One region of the Peribacillus sp. NPDC097295 genome, then DNA from elsewhere that is predicted to be linked to it. Evidence: riboswitches for the same ligand, from Rfam matches in the RefSeq annotation. Region 1 holds a riboswitch; the other holds the start of a gene.
What was found. Region 1 has a riboswitch for S-adenosylmethionine ahead of metK (methionine adenosyltransferase). Riboswitches for the same ligand answer to the same signal wherever they lie in the genome.

Region 1 (8,325 bases):
TACCTTCTGCAGTGTCGCGGGCTCCGGGGATTTTGCTGGCAATCGCGTCGAACCACTCGATGTCCAATTTAAGAAAGTCAGTGAAAAAATGCATCATAAATGGAAAGATGGCAAATATATGGCCTATTTCCAAGCGTTCACGAACACGCACGCCCCTGTCGCAGAACTCCGTGAAAAGTACGAGACCGTCCTCACCCAGGAAGGAGTGGTCGGACTTTCCATCGCGACACGCCCGGATTGCCTTCCGGATGATGTAGTCGAATATTTGGCGGAACTGAACGAACGCACCTACCTTTGGGTCGAGCTTGGCCTGCAGACGGTCCATGATGAAACGGGGGAATTAATCAACCGTGCCCACGATTTCACTTGTTACAAAGAAGGTGTCGATAAACTGCGTAAACACGGGATCCGTGTCTGTACCCACATCATCAACGGCCTTCCCAAGGAAGACTATGGCATGATGATGGAAACCGCACGTGAAGTCGCGAAGCTTGATGTACAGGGAATCAAGATCCACCTGCTTCACCTTTTGAAAGGAACGCCGATGGTCAAGCAATATGAAAAAGGAATGCTTGAATTCCTCGACCGCGACGACTATGTAAGACTTGTATGCGACCAGTTGGAAGTCATCCCCCCTGAAATGATTGTTCATCGAATTACCGGAGATGGTCCCATCGACTTGATGATCGGACCGATGTGGAGCGTCAATAAGTGGGATGTCCTGAATGCCATCGACGCCGAGCTGAAACATCGGAACAGCTGGCAGGGAAAACATTATCAATCCAAGGAGGTACCCTTACCATGAAGCTGGATCGAGTGCTATCTTTTGCGAAGCTGCTCCTTGAAAGAGCCGTACACCCCGGGGACATCACCGTCGACGGCACGATGGGTAACGGACATGATACCGCCTTTCTCGCCAAATTGGTTGGCGAAACCGGCCATGTCTATAGTTTCGACATTCAAGAGCAAGCCATTCACAATACCGCAGATAAATTGGAAACGGAACATCTACAGAAACAATGCACGCTCGTCCACGGTGGACATGAGCAGCTCGATACGTATATTTCCGGGGAACATGCAGGAAAGATCACCGGGGCCATCTACAACCTTGGCTATCTGCCCGGAGGAGATAAATCGATCATCACTCAAGCTGATACGACAATCGCCTCACTTACTAGGCTATTCGAAATGATGGCTCCAGAGGGCATCATTGTCCTGGTCATCTATCATGGACATCCAGGAGGCGAAGTGGAACGGGACGCATTAATGCAATACGTACAGAACCTGTCTCAGCAAAAAGCCCATGTGCTGAAATACGACTTCATAAACCAAGTCCATTCCCCTCCATTCCTGATTGCAATAGAAAAGAGATAATACAGTACCACTGTTATGTAACGGTGGTATCTTTCATAAATAGACGGAATTTTTTTAATCTTTAACTAAAAATCGGAGGAAATTAAACCTTGAATTTTATTGCTTATTTATAACGGAGGAAATTGAATGAAGGTACATGAAAAGAAAATACAAACCAACGATAAATCCATAAGCTATACACATATTGAAACAGGTTCGAACACCATTTGTTTTATGTTTTCAGGTTCAGGATACAATTATGATAAACCCTTATTTTATTATGCAACGATGACGATGCTTCAAAATAAAATCGATATCATCCATGTCCATTACTCCTATGGGGAACACTTTCTCAAAAAATCTCTTGAAGAAATATCCAAGAAAATGATGGATGATATTGACCCTGTCATTTTGAATGTGCTTAAAAATGGTGAATATAACGACACAATATTCTTAGGTAAATCCCTTGGAACCATTCCCATTGCAAATGTCCTGCTGAATAGAGAAGAGTTCTTACATTCAAAAATGATTTTACTTACTCCATTGTTAAAGGTCGAATCGATTTTCGAATCGCTCTTAAACAGTGAACATCAAGGACTTCTCGTTATCGGGGACAAAGACCCCCACTATCATTCGAATCAGATCGATCAATTAGATAGCTCTAATCTAAGCATTGAGATTGTCCCAAATGCTGATCATCATTTAGACATCGGGGAATTCGAGACAACTCATTCATTGTTAGCTCTATCTAGGGTAATGGAAAAACTTCAAAACCTAATAACGACCACGTAGTAATCGTTAAAACAAACAGAAAAGAGGCGCAAGTTGCACCTCTTTCCTGATTCGAACCATTTTAAACGACATACCCCAATATCTTCAACCGGTTTTCAACGAAACTGAGTGCATATTGAAAGACATCATCCCGTTCCGGTTCATTGAAAATTTCATGATATAACTTCGGCCATTCCTTGTATTGCTTTTCGCTGGCCAAATTATAATTGAACCACTCACGGACCGCTTTCTTGTTGACAACCTTGTCATCTCCGCCCTGCATCAGCAGGAAAGGCACATCTTGGAACTCCGGTATTTCTTCGAAAGCATCCTTCATAGCCTGTACAAGCTCGCGATACCATCGAACAGAAACCTTGGTAATGTATAATGTATCATTCGTATCCGATTCACGGATTTCCGAATTCCTTGTCGCCATTTGGGGAGTTAACCCAGAATCCACCCGGAATTTAGGCATTACGATATTCATCCCGTGTGAAAGGGCAGTTAAATATTTGGGCGGGTGCGTCATCAGGCCGAGACATGGCGATGATAAAATGACCCCCGCAATATCCCATTCTTCCTCCTGAAGCAGACGGATTGCAATCAAACCACCCATGCTATGTCCTAATAAAAAGACAGGAAGAGAATAATCGTAGGCATCTTCTATCCAGCTTTTTACTTCTTCTAAATATTCGTCAAAGGAATCGATATGCCCTCGGAAGGCGCGAGTAGTCATCCCCTGCCCAGGAAGGTCACCCATGACGACATGGTATCCGGCTGAAAGCCACATTTGGGTTAACCACTTATAACGGCCATGATGTTCCATTGCCCCATGAATAATGACGATGACACCTTTAGCGTCTCCGTCCGTCTCCCATTTCCACATTCGAAATCCCCCTTTCACTTTTTCTCTAGTTGTATCCGTTCCATGCTGAATGAAAAATAATCTATATGATAAATTATAACCATCTTCATGATTTTCGACAAAAACGAAGCCGAATAAGTTGGCTACTTCAAATATTAGCCAAGCCTATTTTGATACGGTATATTAAAATAATACAGTAAAATTATCCACTTCGGAAAGGAAATGATTAAAATTGATTATTTATCCATTCAAAGATACAGAACCGGAAATTGCCGAGAGCGCTTATCTTGCTGAAAATGCCGTCGTAACTGGCGATGTAAAGATTGGAGATGAATCAACGATTTGGTTCAATACGGTCATACGTGGTGACGTAGCTCCTACCATCATCGGTAAAAGAGTAAGTGTCCAAGATAATAGTGTCCTTCACCAAAGCCCCAATAACCCATTAATAATCGAAGACGAAGTGACGATTGGCCACCAAGTGATCCTACATAGCTGCAAGATTCGTAAAGGGGCTCTTGTCGGTATGGGCTCCATCATACTGGATGGTGCGGAAATTGGTGAAGGTGCCTTCATCGGTGCAGGTAGCCTTGTTTCCCAAGGAAAAGTGATCCCGCCAAACACGTTAGCGTTCGGACGCCCAGCCAAAGTCGTTCGCGAGATCACTGATGAAGATCGCCGCGATATGGATCGAATCGTCCGGGAATACGCGGAAAAAGGGCAGATCTATAAACAGGCTGAACGGATTAAGTGACCTTCACTAAAATAGGATTCATTGAATTATTCCCTAGGTAAACATATTTAATCCTATTTTACTCCATCAAAAAAGGTGCCTCGCAAAATGCAAGGCACCCTTTTTATTATGGTTTACGCTTGTGCTTGTGTTTTTAAAGCCTCAGCTTTATCCGTGCGCTCCCAAGGCAAGTCAACATCTGTACGGCCGAAGTGACCATATGCAGCTGTTTGTTTGTAGATTGGGCGACGAAGATCAAGCATCTTGATGATACCAGCAGGACGTAAGTCGAAATTCGCTTCCACCAGTTCTACTAATACTTCTTCACTTACTGTTCCCGTGCCGAATGTATCGATTGAAATCGATACAGGCTTAGCCACGCCAATTGCGTATGCTAATTGTACTTCCGCTTTATCAGCTAGGCCGGCAGCCACGATGTTTTTCGCAACGTAACGTGCAGCGTATGCCGCAGAACGGTCAACTTTTGTCGCATCTTTACCAGAGAAAGCACCGCCGCCGTGACGAGCGTATCCGCCGTACGTATCAACGATGATCTTGCGGCCAGTAAGACCTGCATCCCCTTGTGGTCCACCAATTACGAAACGGCCAGTCGGGTTGATGAAGTATTTCGTGTTTTCGTCGATTAAGTCAGCCGGTACAACCGCTTTAATGACATGTTCTTTCAAGTCAGCTTGAATTTGCTCAAGTGTCACTTCAGGGTCATGCTGTGTAGAGATTACGATTGTATCTACACGTACAGGCAGATTATTCTCATCATACTCAACCGTTACCTGCGTTTTACCATCAGGACGCAAATAGCTAAGGGTATCATTCTTGCGGACTTGAGAAAGACGGAAGGAAAGCTTGTGTGCCAATGAAATCGGAAGTGGCATAAGCTCTTCTGTTTCATTACACGCGAATCCGAACATAAGACCTTGGTCCCCTGCGCCGATTGCGTCGATTTCCTCTTCGGACATCGTGCCTTCACGTGCTTCCAGTGCTTTATCAACGCCCGCTGCTATATCAGCAGACTGCTCATCGATCGAGCTTAGTACGGCACATGTCTCGGCATCGAAACCATATTTCGCACGCGTATATCCGATTCCTGCAATCGTATCACGGACAATACGTGAAATATCCACGTAAGCCGATGTTGTAATTTCTCCAGCAACAAGCACAAGACCTGTCGTTACACTTGTTTCACACGCTACACGTGCATTTGCATCCTTAGCAAGGATAGCATCTAAAATGGAATCTGAAATCTGATCACAAATCTTATCCGGATGGCCTTCTGTAACAGATTCAGAAGTAAATAGACGTTTCTTTGACATCTTATTTCCTCCTTGGAAGTTAGTATGTTGTAGGCATAAGCCTGATTTTTACGGAACTCGTTTCCCTTATTAGTTTCAATCATAGACACAGAATTCATGAAAAAAACACAAAAACCTTCCCTGGGTAATGAGGAAAGGTTTAAAAATTCTATCATCTATCCTTTCACTCTTATCGTTCAAGGGTTTTTACCTTGCTCAGGTTAGCACCATCACCACAATTCCTTGAAGAATCATCGCTTTATTTTCGGCGATTGATCTTTGGGCCAAGTTCAATATGGCAGGTTGCTGGGTTTCAAAGGGCCTGTCCCTCCACCAACTCGGGATAAGAGAATCCGTACAATTTTAGATACTATCGCATTTAGCCTGAATTTGTCAATGTTTTTCTAAAAAGAACATTTTCCCCATTGAAAAAATAAAAAAACTTTTTTTATGGCATAGCCGATCTATAAATAGTATTCTTAAAGAGAATAGACTGGAAGGCCAGACCATAGACTATCGGTGGATAACTCGGTCAAAAGCACGAGCACGATTGAAACCATATATTTATCCCTTTTTCCTTTTCATATATGGTCCTTCACTTCGTTTCTTCCTATATAAATGAAAATTTTCGTTAATCCAAGATAGACCCCATTTTTTTACGGCGGCATTCGTTTCTCACAACCAAGATTGACTACCATAAGATTGTCTTCCTGTTGATACAACTTTTCTGTTGACCATCATCCAGGATGACTCACTGCAAGTATATGCCGGCATTAAACACTAGGTTACTCATATAAATAAAAAAATTGATTACTGTGACTAATCTCTAATCATTCACAAAAAACGATTAAATAGTATAGACTATTTAATCTAATGTGTTATACTAATTGTAATATAAAACTTATACAAAGGATGGTATCTCATATATGAATTCTGTTGACGTTAATGAGTTACACCAATTATTAGCAGGGAATAATGTGCAAACTCAGCTCTCAGTTCCTCAATTAGTTGAAAAAGTATTAAGCAGAAATGAAGGCGTTTTAACTTCAACTGGCGCAGTAAAAGCTGAAACTGGCAAATACACGGGCCGTTCACCTAAAGATAAATATATTGTAGAAGAAGCTTCCGTAAAGGACAAAATTGACTGGGGTCCAGTGAACCAGCCGATTTCCGAAGAAGTCTTCAATAAACTATATAGCAAAGTAGTGGACTACCTAAAAGCTAAAGAAGAAATCTTTGTGTTCAAAGGCTTCGCTGGTGCGGACGAATCATCACGCCTTCCCATCCGAGTTGTAAATGAATATGCTTGGCATAACCTTTTTGCTCATACTTTGTTCATCCGTCCGAACGAAGAGGAATTGAGAGGGCACGAAGCAGAATTCACGATCCTTTCAGCACCTAATTTCAAAGCCAATCCAGAAGTCGACGGGACTAAATCCGAAACGTTCATCATGGTCTCATTCGAACGCCGTACGATCCTGATCGGCGGAACCGAATATGCAGGTGAAATGAAAAAATCGATTTTCTCCATCATGAACTACCTACTTCCGGAAGAAGAAATCCTTCCGATGCATTGCTCGGCAAACGTAGGTCGTGAAGGCGATGTCGCTTTATTCTTCGGATTGTCCGGTACTGGTAAAACCACTTTATCTGCCGACACGAACCGTAAACTGATCGGTGATGACGAACACGGCTGGTCTTCTAACGGTGTATTCAACATCGAGGGTGGGTGCTACGCAAAGACCATCAACCTTTCACGTGAAAAGGAACCACAGATTTTCGACGCCATTCGTTTCGGCGCGGTATTGGAAAATGTAGTGGTAGATCCCGATACACGCGAAGCGGATTACGATGATAGCTCGTTAACGGAAAACACGCGTGCCGCATACCAAATGCAAGCGATTGACAACATCGTGAATCCAAGCATCGCGGGACACCCGAATACCATCATTTTCTTAACAGCTGATGCTTCCGGCGTACTGCCTCCAATCAGCAAACTTTCTAAAGAGCAAGCCATGTTCCACTTCTTGAGCGGATACACTAGTAAATTGGCTGGTACAGAAAGAGGAGTGACGTCTCCTGAAGCAACCTTCTCGACATGCTTCGGTTCACCTTTCCTACCACTTCCTGCACAACGCTATGCTGAAATGCTCGGGGAAAAAATCGACGAGCATGATGCAAAAGTGTACCTGGTCAACACAGGATGGACTGGCGGAGCGTACGGAACTGGAAGCCGTATGAAGCTTGCTTACACTCGTGCCATGATCCAAGCGGCACTTGAGGGCGAATTGGCCAACATCGAAACCATTAAAGACGATATCTTCGGCTTGAACATTCCGCTTCATGTTCCTGGTGTTCCTGACGAAGTGCTTCAACCAATCAAGACGTGGGAAGATCCTGCTGCGTATACAGAGTCAGCAAAAGACTTGGCAGCACAATTCCGTGCCAACTTTAAAAAATTCGGTAGCGTACCAAATGAAATTGAAGAACTTGGCGGACCAATTGCATAACCTAGGATACAAAAGGACCAAGCGAAATTCGCATGGTCCTTTTTTTTATCATGGCAGCGCTATGCTGTTAGCCTTTCTATTCTATCTACTGATTCATCACCTTCGTGTCTATCAAGAAAAAACCCGAACGAGATAATAATCCTCGTTCGGGTACTGATCCTATTTTTAAATCTTAAAATGACTCACTTCTTTTTGCAGCCTTTCAGCCAAGGATGCTAGTGATTGGGCCCCAGTGGTAATTTGTTCATTCGCAGCCAACTGTTCTTCGGTTGCTGCACTGGTATCATGGGCACGTTCGGCAGCCGAGACCGCAATTTCTTTGATGGATAAGGAACCTGCTGCCACTTCTTCGGTCATCGCTTGAATTTCATCGATAGCAATGGATGCCGATTCCACCCGTTCGCTTACCTCTCCGACTGCAACTTTGATTTGTTCGAACATCTGTAATGAATTTTCAGAAGCCACCAGTCCATCTACCGCTTTCTCGGTTCCGATCTTGATGGATTCAACGCCTTTTTTGGTAGCATCTTGAATCATACAGACCATGTTTGCAATCTCGGAAGCGGACCGTTTCGATTGCTCAGCCAGTTTCCGGACTTCATCAGCCACTACAGCAAAACCTTTTCCATGCTCACCAGCACGGGCAGCCTCGATGGCCGCATTCAAGGAGAGTAAGTTCGTTTGATCGGAAATGTCCGTGATCAAAGCTGTCACCCTTTGAATATCACTTGAATGACTCGCCATCACTTCCATGATGCTCGCTGAATCTTGAATGGTAGCGTT
Region 2 (8,325 bases), on a different contig from region 1:
TTTAATCAGTCGCCTGCTCCATCCACTACATGGAATTGTCAATCAGTTCGCCAACCTGGAACAGGCCCTAGTTGCGGGGGAAAGGGCTTTTAGCTTGTTGGAAGAACCTGGGGTTCAAGTCAGTGATCGAAACATCTCTAGATATAAAGGAAATGTAGTATTCGAAAATGTTTCGTTTGGCTATAAGGATAATGAATATGTTTTAAAGGATATATCATTTTCCGCTAGTCCGGGAGAAACGGTCGCATTGGTGGGTCATACTGGTTCAGGGAAAAGCTCCATCATGAATCTGCTGTTCCGTTTCTATGATACCAATGAGGGATCCATCAAGATTGATGGCATGGATATATTGGATATCCCCCATCAAACCTTAAGGGAACACATGGGGATTGTCCTTCAGGACCCTTATTTATTCACAGGCACGATTGCAACGAATATCAGCCTCGGCCAAGAAAGAATCACCAGGGCTACTATAGAAAAAGCATTAAAGGATGTTGGCGGGGATAAAGTATTGCAGCATTTGCCATTAGGGCTTGATGAACCTGTGATTGAAAAAGGGGGGACATTGTCTTCAGGACAGCGGCAGCTCATTTCCTTCGCTCGCGCCCTGGCATTCGATCCGGCGATTTTGATACTGGACGAAGCAACGGCAAGCATCGATACAGAAACGGAATCCATTATCCAAAAAGGCATGGAGGTGTTGAAAAAAGGAAGGACGACATTCATCATCGCGCACCGACTGTCGACGATCAAGAACGCCGACCAGATCCTCGTATTGGATAAAGGACGGATTGTGGAGCAGGGGACACATGAAGAACTAATGGAACAAAAAGGGAAATACTATCAAATGTATGAACTCCAGGCAGGAACTCATAAGGGGATGGCTGGATAGCCATTTTAAATTTTAAATAGTGAGAGGCAGAAACGTTGCATGAAGAACGTTTCTGCCTCTTTTCATGTATATGGGATATGTTCCTATTGTTAGAGGGGAAATTGCGAAAGCAAGGGCATGAACAAGATTGAATTGGATTATTGGGTCGATAACGAAGTCACTAAGTCCTTATATAAAAGGCTTTGTTCTAATAGACTGTTATTTTTCACAAGGAATATTGAAAAACTTCATATGGTTGACTGGAGCGGAAGTGCGAGACTCCTGCGGGATCAGTGGGACAGGTGAGACCCCACAGGCGTTTACGCCGAGGAGGCTCACCGCCCACCCCGCGGAAAGCGAGCAACTGAAGCGGAAATCAACCACTCGCAACACTTAAGGTTTCTTTAACGATGATTTTTCGAAAGCAAGCTTTTATTTCCTCATCATTGTATGCTTTAAAATACTCAGGGTATAAATTTGCATGTAAATCGTGAACGGTTTTATTCAATTTGGCAACTAATTCAAAATCATTTGTTTGACGAATATGCATCCCTTTTTCTCCTATCCTCATATGTAACCATGATGAAAATTTCCTAGACCCGTTCTCCTATTTTGTAGTAACAGTCTGTCTTTCTGCACTTTTCTTTAGGGCTAAATCAAAGTCCTTGATCAAATCATCCGGATTTTCCAGACCGACGGACAGGCGCAACAAGCTGTTCGTAATGCCACGTTTTTCCCTTTCAGCAACAGGCATGGCCGCATGGGACATTTTGGCCGGGTAAGATAAAATCGATTCGACTGCCCCAAGGCTTACGGCAAAAACGGGAAGCTCGACATGGTTCACGAACGAGCGGAAGGTTTCTTCGCTTTCCAATTCGAATGATAAAACAGCCCCCGCACCAGTTGCTTGATTTTCCTGGATGCTGTGTTGTGGATGGTCGGCAAGACCTGGATAATAGACCTTTGACACTAACTGATGCTGTTTTAAGTATTCCGCAATCTTCTCGGCCCCTTTTTGGGAGTGTTCCATCCGAACTGATAAGGTTTTCAGGCCTCTCATCACAAGCCAGGCATCCTGGACGCCAAGCACCGCTCCGAAAGAGTTTTGGAGGGACCCAAGTCTATCGGCGAGTTCCGGATCCTTTACGACGGCAAGACCTGCTACGACATCACTATGTCCAGACAAAAATTTCGTCGCACTGTGCAGGACCACATCTGCACCGAGGTTTAGCGGTTTTTGCAGGGCGGGCGTCAAGAACGTATTGTCAACAAAGCTCCAAGCACCTATGCTTTTGGCGATATCACATACGGCTTTAATGTCGGTCACCTTAAGTAAAGGATTGGAAGGCGTTTCGATATAGAGTGCTCGCGTATTTGGCTGGATGGCTGCTTTTACACTCTCAAGATCCGTCATATCCACGAAGGTATGCTCGATGTTGAAACGGGTCAGCACGGTTGTTACCATTCGGAATGTGCCCCCGTATACATCTTCAGAGATGACGATATGGTCACCGGCAGAGAGCAGGAGGAAAGCCGTTGAAATGGCAGCCATCCCGGATGAAAAAGCAAATCCGCGCGTGCCTTCTTCCAGTTCCGCAATGATGTCTTCCAGTGCTTCTCGCGTCGGGTTCCCGCTCCGGCTGTAATCGTATTTGCCGAATTGATCAATGTCCGTTTGATGAAACGTGGAAGCATGTTGGATCGGAACACTCACCCCGCCTGTCGTTGGATCGAATTTATGTTGGTTGTGTAGTAATTTGGTTTCAAAACTGAATTCTTGATTTGTCATCGTATTGCCTCCTTTTTTACTTGAGAAAATGCCTGCTGCAGGTCTTCGATTAAATCTCCGCTGTCCTCGATGCCGACAGAGAATCGAAGGAGTCGATTGCAGACTCCATTTGCCGTTCTGACTTCAAGAGGCATATCGGCATGTGTCTGTGTCGCCGGATACGTGATGAAGCTTTCGACGCCTCCAAGGCTCTCGGCAAATGAAATCAATGAAAGGGACTGTAGAAATGGGTTGACCACTGCCTCATCATTGACCCGGAATGAAATCATGCCGCCACGACCTGGATAGAGAACATCCGTTACACATTCATGTTCCATTAAATAATCGACCATGATCTTGGCATTCTTTTCGTGACGCTCCATTCTTAGTGCCAAGGTTTTCATCCCGCGCATCAACAGCCAGGAATCAAACGGACTCAATACTGCGCCCATTCCATTATGGTGGAAGGCAAGGGACTCACATAATTCAGCACCTTTTGCCACAATCAAACCGGCCAACACATCATTATGGCCGCCAAGATATTTTGTTGCGCTGTGAATCACGATGTCGGCACCAAGCAAGAGGGGCTGTTGGATAATCGGTGTGTAGAAAGTGTTGTCAACAATCAAAAGTAAATTGTATTGTTTGGCAAGAGCGGAAACAGCGGCGATGTCTGTTTGTTGCATAAGAGGATTTGTGGGAGTTTCAATGAAGATGGCCTTTGTTTGAGAGGTGATCGCTTTTTCGATATCCTCTATGCAACATGTATTGACATATTCGCATTGTAGCCCCCATTTTTTAAAGCCATGCTCTAATAAACGATATGTACCGCCGTATAAATCTTCGCTACTGATCCACGCATCCCCTGATTTAAATAAGGAAAGGATGGTCGCAATGGCAGCCATTCCCGAGCTACATGCATATCCTTGATCGCCATGTTCAAGTTTGGCGATCGATTGCTCCAAAAGCTGACGTGTCGGGTTTCCTGTTCGCGTGTAATCAAAACCTGTTGATTGACCAATTCCCTCATGGCGGAAAGCCGTCGAGAAGTAAACGGGTGGATTGACCGTTCCCGTAGCCGTTTCACTGCGGTTCCCAAGCTGAGCAAGATAGGTTTCTGTTTTGTACATAATTTTCACGTCTCCTTTTATTTAAATAAAATAAAAAAAGTCTTCTTTAAGAAGAAGACTTGAATAAGTAGGATAGAGTCATTCTTCTTATCTTCCAAGTTACACAAACTTGTGGAATTAGCACCTTTTCATTGGCTGGAAACAAATGAAGGTTGCTGAGGTGTCATAGGGCCATTCCCTCTACCTCTCTCGATAAGAGTTTAGATTATTCAATTTCTTTTGAATTTACTATATATATAAAATTATGTCAAGGGCATTCATTATCGTTGCAGGAAATAGAAGATGAATGATTTTTATCTAGAATTAGAGGGAGGGATTCTGATTAAAGTGATTTTTCTGAAGAAAAAGGTCGGATTTGTTCTGTTTTTTTTGCTTTAAAATAATAAAATTTGTACAATATAGAGGGGATTCATATAAAAAGTCATTATTCATTGCATATACATAACCGTTTCTTAATGGATAGTGCGAACATAGGGGGAGAAGACATGGAATACAGAATCGAACGAGATACGATGGGTGAAGTGAAAGTTCCTGCCGATAAGTATTGGGGTGCACAAACAGAAAGAAGCCGTAACAACTTCAAGATTGGTTATGAAAAAATGCCGATTGAATTAGTTCATGCGTTTGCTTACGTAAAACAAGCGGCAGCTAAAGTAAACTTTGAATTGGGCGATCTTTCCGAAGTGAAAAAGGATGCCATCGTGAAGATTTGTGGTGAAATTCTTGAAGGTACGCTTGATGAACATTTCCCACTAGTGGTCTGGCAAACCGGGAGCGGTACGCAAAGTAATATGAACGTGAATGAAGTGGTCGCTAACAAAGGGAACGAATGGTTGAAAGAAAACGGTGAAACTGAAATGCTTCACCCGAATGATGATGTGAACAAAGCACAAAGCTCTAATGATACATTCCCAACAGCCATGCATATCGCAGCTTACATGGAAGTGGCTGAAAAATTAGTACCGGCGATTAAAGTGCTACGTGATACATTCGCAGCCAAGGAAAAAGAATTCTGGGATGTTGTGAAAATTGGCCGTACCCATCTTCAAGATGCGACACCACTAACTCTAGGTCAAGAAATTTCCGGTTGGAGAGCTATGCTTGATAAAGATTTGGAGATGATCGAAGAGAGCAGCCAAAAATTATTGAACTTGGCATTGGGTGGTACGGCTGTAGGGACTGGAATCAATACGAAAAAAGAATTCCCGGCACTTTCGGCTAAACAAATTGCAGCCGATACAGGGCATTCATTTGTCACATCGGATAATAAATTCCATGCTTTAACAAGCCATAACGAAATTGTTTATGCACATGGTGCTCTTAAAGCGTTGGCTGCTGATTTAATGAAGATTGCCAATGATGTTAGATGGCTAGCGAGTGGCCCAAGAAGCGGAATCGGTGAGATCGCCATCCCTGAAAACGAGCCAGGTAGCTCCATCATGCCAGGGAAAGTGAACCCGACACAATGTGAAGCCATAACAATGATCGCTACACAAGTTGTCGGCAACGATGCAACAATCGGTTTTGCAGCAAGCCAAGGAAACTTCGAGTTGAACGTTTTCAAACCGGTCATCATTTACAACTTCCTGCAAACGGTGAAATTATTGACGGATGGTATTCATTCCTTCAACGATCACTGTGCAGTGGGAATTACGGCGAATGAAGTTCAAATCAAAGAAAATGTGGAGCGTTCTCTTATGCTCGTAACAGCATTGAACCCGCATATCGGCTATGAAAAAGCGGCTAAAATCGCAAAAACTGCATTCAACGACAACTCCACTTTAAAAGAAGCGGCGTTGAAACTTGAATTCTTGACGGAAGATGAATTCAAAGCATGGGTGGATCCTGCTAACATGGTCAATAAATAAGAGATTTTTCGCCCTTCCTTGCATGTGGAAGGGCGTTTTAATGTGTTAAAATGAAAGAATATACCAATACTTAGAATAGATATAGAACAGGAGGAAATGCCATGTCTTTATGCCCGCTATGCAATGGTCTTAGAAAAATGCATTTGGAATGCCCGAAATGCAGCAGTGACCTTGAAGATCAAGGGAAATTCATGGATTATGCCGACGATTACAGTGCTTATATGGATATCGATACATTGAAAAAAAATGACGGCTTTCCCGAATCCCTTCAAAAGGGACAATGCCCGCATATCATGAAATGTCCAAAATGTGGTCATGATGAAGTAATCCTTGTTCAGGAATAAGGTTGAGACAATAGAATAAACCTTAAAAGAGACTCATTCGTAAAACTCCTTTTTATGAATGAGCCTTTTTATTTTTCCGTACATTTGAATATATGTAGTAGAGAGAAGTGAAAGGTAGTCCAACCATACAGTGTTTACAAGTCATCATACATAGAGAACGGAGGTGGCACTCTTGGCCATGCTTTTATTGATTATGATTTACTTGGCTTTCATAAGCCTGGGGCTTCCAGATTCCTTGTTGGGTGCGGCCTGGCCGGTCATGCAGACCGATTTTGCTCAGCCTTTGGAGACTGCTGGGTTACTTTATATGATCATTGCTGCGGGAACCATACTCTCAAGTTTAGCCAGCGGTTGGCTAAATGATAAACTGGGGCCGGGGAAGGTCACGTGGATCAGTGTTACCTTGACGGCGTTGGCCTTATTAGGCATTGGCTATTCAACCTCCCTAGCCTGGCTTGTTATCTGTGCGATACCGTTGGGTCTGGGAGCAGGAGCAATCGATGCCTCCTTGAATAACTATGTAGCGTTGCATTACAAGGCCCACCATATGCACTGGCTACATTGTTTTTGGGGAGTCGGGGCAAGCATAGGTCCCATCATGATGTCTTATTATATGGTAAATCAAGGCTCGTGGAGAGCTGGTTATGTGTCCATTGCTTACATTCAATTCAGCTTGGCATTTTTATTAGTATTGGCTCTTCCGTTATGGGCTATCGTTTCCCAAAAATCGAAAACCGAAGATTGGCATACATTGAACCCGGATGAACCTGAACGGGCTTACGGAGTGAAGCCGCTTAAAATAAGAGGGGTCAAGTATGTGTTGTTCACGTTCTTTTTCTATTGCGGCGTCGAATCCACACTAGGGCTTTGGGGTAGCAGCTACCTTGTGAATAGCAAAGGAATGTCTGCAGTCATGGCTGCCCAAGGAGTATCTTTTTTCTATACAGGGATTATGCTAGGGCGACTTGTTACCGGGTTCATCCTCTTGAAGGTCAGCAACCATCAGCTGCTGATTCGTATTGGACAGATCACGGCACTTATTGGGGCGATGCTCCTCATCCTTCCCTTGCCGGTTCCGATGTCACTTGCCGGCTTTACGATAGTAGGACTGGGCTTAGCCCCTATTTATCCATGCATGATTCACGAAACCCCTGTCAGATTTGGTAAAACACATTCACAATCCATCATCGGCTACCAAATGGCTGTAGCGTACACAGGCACTACCTTTTTACCTCCCATGCTAGGACTAATTGCCTCGTACACATCTATTGGCATATTTCCTTACTTTGCTTTGGCTTATGTAATTGCGATGTTGATTGGTTCTGAAAAATTGAATGAACTGATGAGGAACCGGACCAATGAATAAAGACCGATATCATTATGCGGCGAATAGAGCCCCTTTATACCGTTAATTTCTTTGCGTTCATTTTCCTCATCATATAGCCGAAGAACGTGGTCATGAATAGGACACCTAATATCATAATGATAATGCTGCTTACTAAGTATGCTCGATCCATGCTAAATAAAACTTCCTTTCTGAACCAAGATTGAAAGGGTAACCCGAAGCCTAGCAAAACAGCAAAAAACAATACTTTTACCTTCCAATCCTTTCCTTTCATCTTTTTAATCGCACCATTAACGAACAAACGAAGCAAGGCTAAACCTAAACCGACTGCAAAGAAAACGAGTAAAAACACTTTAACTTCTTCATCCAGTATAAAAGCTTTCACAATCATTCCAACCGCTACTACAAATGATAAAATCATCAGGATATCGGACTTTCTCACATTATTTAAACACCTTTCCTTTATTGACATCTTTAACAACACGTTGGATGTGTGCTTACTTTATTTTGTGCAAACATCCAAAGCAATAAACAAAAACAAACGAGTAGCTATTTAACGATCCCGGGTAAAGTGGCGTTATAGTGACTGTATAACTAATAAATACCTCCCAAAGATCCTATATTTGTATTACTTGTAAGCGTATAATTATTTTGTTCTCCAATTGTAAATATTTTATTTTTTTCAAGGATTATCCTATAAGGAAACAGCTCAAGTAAAGACGCAGGAGGGTGGAAAAAGTGAGTGAAGATTTTAAAAGGAAGTTGGAAGCGTATAATAAGGGGAAACTATCAGGTCCCGAATTGGTAGAAGTCGAAAAAGAATTAGAAAAAATGGAAGAGTACCAACAATTTCTTAAAGAAAGTAAAACGGAAGAAAAGAAGGGCATCGATATAAATGCTAAAAAACAAAAAAAAGCATTGCAGCACAATAAATGGAAAGCCAGAGTGCAAACCGTATGTACTATACTAGGCTTACTTCTTGTTTTTTCTATTGTTACT

Region 2: another riboswitch for S-adenosylmethionine. It lies ahead of ACIQXN_RS07300 (methionine biosynthesis PLP-dependent protein); the one in region 1 lies ahead of metK (methionine adenosyltransferase).

What each region holds. Positions count from the first base shown of each region.
Region 1 is NZ_JBIWCW010000016.1:48,009-56,333, reverse strand. Features, by position in the region: gene mnmL (tRNA modification radical SAM protein MnmL/YtqA) at 1-805, shown strand, start outside; gene mnmM (tRNA 5-(aminomethyl)-2-thiouridylate-methyltransferase MnmM) at 802-1,374, shown strand; gene ACIQXN_RS18280 (alpha/beta hydrolase) at 1,501-2,145, shown strand; gene ACIQXN_RS18275 (alpha/beta hydrolase) at 2,207-3,010, opposite strand; gene ACIQXN_RS18270 (gamma carbonic anhydrase) at 3,225-3,743, shown strand; gene metK (methionine adenosyltransferase) at 3,857-5,053, opposite strand; SAM riboswitch class I at 5,220-5,382, opposite strand; gene pckA (phosphoenolpyruvate carboxykinase (ATP)) at 5,959-7,542, shown strand; gene ACIQXN_RS18255 (methyl-accepting chemotaxis protein) at 7,708-8,325, opposite strand, start outside.
Region 2 is NZ_JBIWCW010000003.1:201,459-209,783, forward strand. Features, by position in the region: gene ACIQXN_RS07285 (ABC transporter ATP-binding protein) at 1-892, shown strand, start outside; gene ACIQXN_RS07290 (hypothetical protein) at 1,248-1,421, opposite strand; gene metC (cystathionine beta-lyase) at 1,479-2,660, opposite strand; gene ACIQXN_RS07300 (methionine biosynthesis PLP-dependent protein) at 2,657-3,769, opposite strand; SAM riboswitch class I at 3,854-3,968, opposite strand; gene fumC (class II fumarate hydratase) at 4,255-5,637, shown strand; gene ACIQXN_RS07310 (hypothetical protein) at 5,739-5,981, shown strand; gene ACIQXN_RS07315 (MFS transporter) at 6,154-7,347, shown strand; gene ACIQXN_RS07320 (MFS transporter permease) at 7,382-7,768, opposite strand; gene ACIQXN_RS07325 (anti-sigma factor) at 8,065-8,325, shown strand, end outside.